DNA from 2 places in the Cupriavidus sp. KB_39 genome. Region 1 is predicted to be linked to the other one. Evidence: predicted binding sites of a transcription regulator. Region 1 holds the regulator's gene; the other holds the start of a gene.
What was found. The regulator FNR, encoded in region 1, switches genes on or off when oxygen is low (the NO sensors DNR and NnrR bind a similar motif). The targets are predictions, from matches to a motif close to TTGATNNNNATCAA.
Positions count from the first base shown of each region.

Region 2: a site for FNR is predicted at 2,661-2,674, ahead of ubiU (ubiquinone anaerobic biosynthesis protein UbiU). Genes of this name have one in related genera too.

Region 1 covers NZ_JBFREV010000016.1:81,889-86,052, reverse strand. Annotated here, with positions in the region: gene scpB (SMC-Scp complex subunit ScpB) at 1-869, opposite strand, end outside; gene AB4Z27_RS14325 (sulfite exporter TauE/SafE family protein) at 1,506-2,264, opposite strand; gene fnr (fumarate/nitrate reduction transcriptional regulator Fnr) at 2,349-3,074, shown strand; gene AB4Z27_RS14315 (hypothetical protein) at 3,103-3,348, opposite strand; gene AB4Z27_RS14310 (hypothetical protein) at 3,345-3,572, opposite strand; gene ccoG (cytochrome c oxidase accessory protein CcoG) at 3,613-4,164, opposite strand, start outside.
Region 2 covers NZ_JBFREV010000049.1:7,493-11,656, reverse strand. Annotated here, with positions in the region: gene ubiT (ubiquinone anaerobic biosynthesis accessory factor UbiT) at 15-467, opposite strand; gene AB4Z27_RS25820 (U32 family peptidase) at 485-1,399, opposite strand; gene ubiU (ubiquinone anaerobic biosynthesis protein UbiU) at 1,422-2,501, opposite strand; gene AB4Z27_RS25810 (NAD(P)H-dependent flavin oxidoreductase) at 2,740-3,894, shown strand; gene AB4Z27_RS25805 (type IV pili methyl-accepting chemotaxis transducer N-terminal domain-containing protein) at 4,031-4,164, shown strand, end outside.

The DNA of each region.
Region 1 (4,164 bases):
ACCGAATCGTCGGCCGCTTCCGGGGAGGAAGCAGCTGTGTCCACGTGGAAACCGTTGGCGTGGGCCAGCGGCGCGTCGTCGTCATGCCCGCCATCGGCGGACCACTGCGCAACGCTGTTGTCTTGCGGGTGCGGCGTGTCGTTCTGTTCGGTATCGGCGCCGTGGGCTTCCGTCTCCACCGGCTCCGCATGGTCGCTCTCCGCCACGGCCACGACTTCCGCTTCCACCGCATCGGTAGCGGTCTCGGCGGCCTGGGGCTCGGCAAAGGTCTCTTCATCGCCAGCCGGCGGGTTGGCCGTGGCAACTTCTTCAAAATCTATCGCCTGCTGGTCCAGCAGGGCTGCCTGGACCTGGGCCTGGGCATCCTCGAGCGGCGGCAGCTCATCCAGCGTGCGCAGCCCCAGATCGTCCAGAAACGCCTTGGTCGTGGCATAGAGCGCGGGACGGCCCGGTACGTCGCGATGCCCGATCACCTCGATCCAGCTGCGGTCCTCGAGCTTCTTGACCACGTCGGTGCTGACCGTCACGCCGCGAATTTCCTCGATATCGCCGCGCGTCACGGGCTGGCGATAGGCGATGATGGCCAGCGTCTCCATCACCGCGCGCGAATACTTGGGCGGCTTTTCCGGGTTGAGCCGGTCGAGGAACTCGCGCATCTCGGGCCGGCTCTGGAAACGCCAACCGCTGGCCAGGGCCACGAGTTCCACACCGCGTTGCTGCCAGTCCTGTCGCAATTCGTCCAACAGGGCGCGGATGGTGTCGGCGCCGACATCGTCGGCGAAAAGACGGCGGAGATCGTTGACGCGCAGGGGCTCCTGCGCACAAATCAGCGCGGTCTCGAGGACGATCTTCGCCTCTTGGGTATTCATGTGATTGTGTGCAGCCTGTCTTTGCACCTGCTCCCGGACGAATCCCGGAGCACTGGAGATTTCGGATACAGCGGTACCGATGCCACCGCCATCTCATTGCGCAGCCAACTCGCAGCCTGTCGCAGCCCAGGCAGCCAAGCGGTGCACTTCGTTCTTTTGCATCGATTTGCCGGGTCGTTCCGGCAGGAGATCGTCCGCATCCGGCTGGCTTCGCCGGGAGTCGAACCTCTTGCGTCGCGCTCTCGCCTTTACCCTCGCAGGCGGAACCCTTCCCCTTGGAGCGGACATTCGCCAGGACAATCAGATTGCCAAGGCGGCAAGAAAAAACGGATATCGGCCCGGACAAGCTTCGTCCTGCGCCTGCACCACCACTCCACAAGGCCGACCGGCCTTTTAAACCAGATCTTTTGAACCGGATGCACTGTGGGGACGGATCCGGCAAGCCAATGCTGCCTCGGACCCATGGACACGCATCCCAGATCAGGGATGCCGGCCCGGCGACGCCAGGGAATTACGTGGCGCGATACCGTGGTTCTCGCGATTGTATGGCATTCCCGCCCCCCTCCGCAACCCGCCCGCCGCCCGGCGTGGCGAATGGCACGAACCGGGGCGGCCTGTCCGCCGCCCGGAATCGTCCTAGAACACCACGCAGAACCCATGCGCAGCCAGCGTCTCCGGGAGCCAGACCGCCCGCGCCACGCCCACGATGCCGAAGCCGATGATCAGCACGCCCGCCACGGTCCGGACCGCCGGCCGGCGCGACACATGGCGCACATAGCCCGACAACCCCGAAATCACCAGTAGGTTTGGCAGCGTTCCCAACCCAAAGGCGAACAGGACCAGCGCGCCCGACGCCGCATTGCCGGCCAGCAACGCCATTGCGAGTGCCCCATAGACCATCCCGCACGGCACGATCCCCCAGGCGAGTCCCAGACCGAAGCGCCGCAGCAGCGGCGCATGCCGGGCCAGGCCGGCAGGCAGCCTGATACCGAGCGCGCCCATGCGACCCACCACCCCTTGGGCCATGCGCACCGCGAACGCCTCCAGGCGCGTCGCACGCATGGTGCGCCCACGCAACAGCCAGAAGCCCGACATCACCAGCATCGCTCCGCCTGCGCCATAGAGCCATCGCTGCACAGGCAGATAGTCCTGCTTCCATACGGTGGCGCCGACGGCACCCACCACCGCCCCCAGCAACGCGTAGGTGGTCAGGCGGCCGGCGTGCATCGCCAGCAATTCCACGAGCCAGCCGCGCGGCGAGCGATGGATCGTCACCGGCACGCGCACCGCCGCGCGCTGCTCGGCCGCCATCGCAATGCCGCCACACATCGCAGCACAGTGGACGCCACCAAACAACGCAACGATAAAAACGCTGAAAAGCACACCAAATGGCAACGGTCCCTCGCTTCCGCGTCACTTCACGCGGTAAAATTGATCTGTCGCGCCCTCGCTGCAATGCGCATCACCAAGAGCCCTCAATTGCTTACCTCCATACCCGTCACCGAGATCTCGCCCCGCTGCTCTACGTGCGGGATGGGCCAGCTTTGTCTGCCGGTAGGCATGTCGCACCAGGACCTCCTGAAGATGGACACGCTCGTGCAGGAACGCGTGCGCGTGCACAAGGGCGAAACGCTTTACCGCATGGGCGATCCGCTCACCGCCGTCTATGCCGTGCGTTTCGGCACGCTCAAGACGCACGTGACGCTCGAAGACGGCCGCTCGCAGATCACCGGCTTCCATCTGCCCGGCGAGATGGTCGGTATGGATGGCCTCGGCGAAATGCAGCATGCTTCCGATGCCACGGCCCTCGAGGATGCCGAAGTCTGCGTCGTACGCTTCAACGACTTGCAGGCGCTCTCGTCTGACCTGCCCTCGCTGCAAACCCAGTTCCTGCGCTTGATGAGCAAGGAGATTTCGCAGGACCAGGTGATGCTGATGACGTTGGGTTCGATGCGGGCCGAGGAGCGGCTTGCCGCGTTCCTCGTCAATCTTTCCGATCGCCTGTCGGCGCGTGGCTACTCGTCGAGCGAGTTCGTATTGCGCATGAGTCGCGAGGAGATCGGCAGTTATCTTGGCCTGAAACTCGAAACCGTCAGCCGCCTGTTCTCTCGTTTTGCCGAGGCGGGCCTGATCCAGATCCGCCAGCGCCACGTCAAGCTCATCGACATGGCCGGCATCAAGCAGATCTACAACCGCTCCTGCTAAGGCCGGCTCGCCGGCGGCGGTGCACTCGCTACTCGAGTTCATCGGTATCGCTGAGCGGCGTTGGCATGGTGTAGAGCGTCAGGCCGCTCGACAAGGCGCAGAACAGCCACGCCAGCAGGAATCCCACGGTATAGATCGCCTCACGCGACGCGTCGACCGGATGACCGAAGAAGCTCAGGTCACTGGGATCGACAATCGAGAACACCGTTGCCGTGGCCACGCCGCCCATCAGGAACGCTGGCCACATCACCCACATCAGCCAGCGTAGTCTCATGGCCGCCTCGCCGTGTCATTGACATGAGCGTCGGCACGCACGGCGGACCCATCCAGCTTCTCCACCACCAGCCCATGCCGCGCGGCATCGCGCACCGGCACGTCGGCGTGGGTATTGGCGAGCCAGATCGTCACACCACAGCCGATCATCGCCAGCAGCGGTCCGCTCATCAGCAGCCACGGCCACGGTTCCTTCCACCACGGCTTGACTTGTTGCGCTGTCATTGCCTACTCCTTGCGTCGAATATTTCCTGAATGACCTGTCCTACAGGCCGCGCGGCACGATGAAACTGGTCGCTTCCTGGATCTGCGCGCGTCCGCGTGCGTCGTCCATACCCTCCCCCGTGACCGTGATACGGATCTTGTGCGTGCCCTGCGGCGCGTGGTCGAGCGGGATACGGATCCGCACCGGCAACAGCCGGTTCGACGTAGGCGGCAGCGTTTCTGCCGACTTGTCATACTCGATGGTCAACCCTTGCAGCTCCGCGCTCGTCGCCTGTACCCGGACGCGCATCGGCGTCTCGGTCGTATTGATCAGTTGCAGCCGGTACACGTTCTCGATCCAGCGACCTTCGACCTCGCGGCCCAACGCGCCACGGTCGCGGATGACATCGACCTTGAGCGGCGTGCGCATCGCCAGCGACCCGATGAAGCCCCCCACCAGCGCCGACCAGATCACCGCGTAGACAATCGTCCGCGTGCGGAACAAGCGCTTGCGCGCGGCGACTGCCGACAGGCCCTTGCGCATCGCGTTCTCAGAGGTGTAGCGGATCAGGCCACGCGGATAGGCCATCTTGTCCATGACCTGGTTACAGGC
Region 2 (4,164 bases), on a different contig from region 1:
CCAGCCCGTCGCTCTCACGCGGCACGGACTTCGGGAAACAGCACCGCTAGCCGCGCCACCCAGGGCTCGACCCAGGCCGGACGCGGCGTGGCGTCGAGCCAGTACTTGACCTCCAACCCCAGCGCGGTGTCCCCGCAAATCGAGAGCCGGCGCTGGAAGAACAGCGTGTCGGTATCGGCATGGCCGGCGAGCAGTTGCAGGTAATCGGCGGCGCGGGCGCGCAGCGTCAGCGCCGGGGCGGGTTCAGGATCGAACGGCCCCATCCGGAACACGCCCCCTGCACAGCGGAAACGCAGGTCCAGCCCGAGGTCTTCCACCACGAGCAGGAAGGCATGACCGTCCAGCGCGGACGGTGGCTGCAACCAGCCGGCGCGGCGCGCGGACTCCAGCGCCATCACGAACGGCAGGGCCTGCGCAGGGGCGGGCAGGCGGCGATGGATGCGGGCAATCAGGGAAGAAGAATTCATCGATGGTCTTGGGGCAGTCATGCGGGCGCGCCGGCTATCCAGGCAATGCCGGGCTGGCCGGTCCAGTAGCCGTTGCTCGCCGAGGCGCCGGCGGGCACGATGCCGCTGGGCGCGGCGCCGGTGCGGCCATGACGCACGGCGTCTAGCAGCGCTATGACGTCCAGCGTGCCCACGGCGTGCGGGCTGACGCGGACCACATCCACGCCCATCGCCTGAATCTCCGGCAGGTGCGCGCACAGGTCCAGGCAGCTTGCGGACTGAGTCTGGATGCCGTTCAGGGCGAAGAACGGCTGCCCTTCGCCCGTGCGGGCGACCAGCCCGTCCGGGTAGTCGAGGCAACGGAACTCGCAGGCATCCTTGCGCAGGCGGTGATGCCGGGCCGTGAAGCAACGCGCGGAGATCGCCAGCGGCATGCGGCCCCAGATCATCGCTTCGATCTGCATGCCGGCTGGCCGCGCCGCCGCCAGCGCGGCCAGCGCCGCGTGGTCCATCTCGACCGGCGCCACGACCCCGCGCGCGCCCAGCGAGCCCAGCCACGTCGCCGTATCGGCGTGATAGACGTTCAGATGCGGCCCGGCGACGAACGGCCGCCCGCGCCGCGCGCGCACCGCGCCAAGATCGTTGGCCTCCACGAGGAACTCGTCCTGCTCGCAGACGCGGCGCATGGCCGCGATGTCGCTGTCCGATTCGACCAGCACCGGGGTGGACAGCACCACCTCCTTGCCGGCATCGCGCAGCATCCGCGCCACGTCCAGCCAGTCGGCATGGCGCAATTCGTGGCGGCGTGTGCAGACGGCTTCGCCAAGATAGACGCGCTCCACGGGGGCGTCTGCCACATCGGCATAGAAGCGCAGCACGTCCGCGCGGGGCCAGTAGTAGAGCAGCGGGCCGAGCGCGATGGTCAAGGAATAGGGGGAAGTGGATGTGGTCATGGTGGGTGGGGTGCGGACGGTTTCAGCGCCACGGACGGTCATAGGCGCCCTGGGTCACCTGGTCGCCCTCGGCATGGCGCCCCAATGTAGCCTGCCATTCCTGGCGCGGCACGAAGCGCCGGGGGTCGCGCCAGGCGTCGTCGATGGCGGCGCGCAGCACGCCCACCACATCGCCCACGTAGCGCGGGCTGCGCTGGCGGCCCTCGATCTTGATGGCGGCGATGCCGATGTCGATCAGCGCCGGCAGCAGCGACAGCGCGTTGAGGCTGGTGGGCTCCTCCAGCACGTAGCCGTGCTCGCCCTCCACGGTGAAACGGCCCTTGCACAACGTGGGGTAACCGGCCGGCTCGCCGGGCGCGTAGCTGTCGATCAGGATGCCGGASAGCCGCGCGTGCATGGTGCCGTCCGCCTCGTCCCAGCGCACGGCGTGGGCCGGCGAGCAGACGCCACGGTTGTTCGGCGAATCGCCGGTCGCGTACGAGGACAGCAGGCAGCGGCCCTCGGCCATCACGCACAGGCTGCCAAAGCCGAAGACCTCAAGTTCCACATCGGTCTGCCTGGCCAGCTTGGCGATCTGCGCCAGCGTCAGCACGCGCGGCAGCACCACGCGCCGGATGCCGAAGCGCTCGCGCATCAGCGCGATGGCATCGGCATGGGTGGCCGAGCCCTGCACGGACAGGTGCAGGCGCAGGTCGGGGTGTTTSTCCGCCGCGTAGGCCATCAGGCCGGGATCGGCCATGATCACCGCGTCGGCGCCCAGCGCGGCGGCGGCGTCCACGGCGCGGTGCCAGCGGTCTACCTGCCCCATCTGCGCAAACGTGTTGATGGCGAACAGCACTTCGGCGCCGCGCGCGCGGGCTTCGGCCACGCCGGTGCGGATGTCGTCCTCGGAGAAATTCAGGCCGCCGAAGTTGCGCGCGTTGGTGGCATCGCGCAACCCGAGGTAGATGGCGTCCGCGCCGTGCTGCAGCGCCATGCGCAGGGCCGCGAGCGAGCCGGCGGGTGCCACCAGTTGGGGCCGGCGGGGCTGGCGGCGCGATGGCTCGGTTGGGGGTGTTGGCGCATCGGGCACATCATGCACGTCGGGCGGGGAGGCATCCATGGCGAAAATGCGCGGTGCGGCGCATGGGGTAGCGATCGATCAAGGATGCTAGTCATGCCCATCGAGGGAACCTTTGACCCCGCGCAAACCCCGGCTGTGTTCTACCCGTCTCGTTCCGCCGAACTAGGTCCTCGGAACGGGCCGCCGATCCCCCGCAATTTGATCTGGCGCAAACTGCCACCCCGATGCGCGTGAGACGCTGGGCCGTTTTTTGCCCCTCCTGACTTCGGATTTCCTCATGACACATCGATGGCTCAACCTGGCCGGCCGCAAGCTGCTTCCTATCGTGCAGGGCGGCATGGGCGTGGGCATCTCCGCGCATCGGCTGGCCGGCACGGTGGCCCGCCACAACGCCATGGGCACCATCGCCAGCATCGACCTGCGCCATCATCACCCCGACCTGATGGCCGCCACGGCCAAACGCGACAAGGCGGCCATCGAACACGCCAACCTCGTGGCGCTGGACCGCGAGGTGCGCGCGGCGAAGGACTTGGCGGGCGGGCAAGGGATGGTCGCCGTCAACGTGATGAAGGCCGTTGGCGCCCACGCGGCGCTGGTCCGGCAGGCGTGCGATAGCGGCGCGGATGCCATCGTCATGGGCGCCGGCCTGCCGCTCGACCTCCCCGAACTGACCGCCAATCACCCGAAGGTGGCCTTGATCCCGATCCTGTCCGACGCCCGTGGCGTCAGCCTCGTGCTGCGCAAGTGGATGAAGAAGGGACGGCTGCCCGATGCCATCGTGATCGAACATCCCGCGCATGCCGGCGGGCACCTCGGCGCCTCGCGCATGGAGGACATTGGCGATGAGCGGTTCTCGTTCGCGCGCGTGCTGGACGAATGCCGCACGCTGTTCGCCAGCCTGGGGCTGGCCTGGGAGTCCGTGCCGCTGATCCTGGCCGGCGGGTTGGGCCACCACGGCAAGCTGCATCACTGGCTGGCGCAGGGCGCGGCCGGCGTGCAGGTCGGCACCGCCTTTGCCGTGACCGAGGAATGCGATGCGCATCTGGCTTTCAAACAGGTGCTGGCTTCCGCGCCGCAGGAACAGATCGGCGAATTCACGAGCGTGGCGGGACTGCCGGCGCGCGCGGTGCTGACGCCGTGGCTCAAGCGCTATCTCTCCCGGGAGTCGGCGCTCCAGGCGCGCYCCAAGGTGCGCGAGTGCCTGGAGGGCTTCGACTGCCTGCAATCGTGCGGCCTGCGCGACGGCGTGGCGCGCATCGGCCAGTTCTGCATCGACCGCAAGCTCTCGCAGGCGCTCAAGGGCGACGTGGAGCGCGGCCTGTTCTTCCGGGGTAAGGGCACGCTGCCGTTTGGCGACGCCATCCGCCCCGTGGCGGACCTGATCCACTACCTGATGTCGGGCGAAAAGCCGGCGGGGGTCGCGCCGGCCTGATTGGGCTGTTGCCGGAATGCGAATCCCGCGTAAGTTCCCGTCCCATCCGTCGGCGATTTGATCCAGCGCAGGAAACGGCGCAATCGCCGGTACCAGAATGGCAGCTGTCCCCACGCCCTGCCCTCGCCCCCACAACATGCCAGCCCCCTTTCCTGACACCGCGTTCGATGCGCACGCGGACCCCCATGCCACCTCGGCGGTCGGGCTGCCGGGGCTGCGCCACCGCCTCTCCACCCGCATCATCTCGCTGTCCCTGATCTCGCTGCTGGT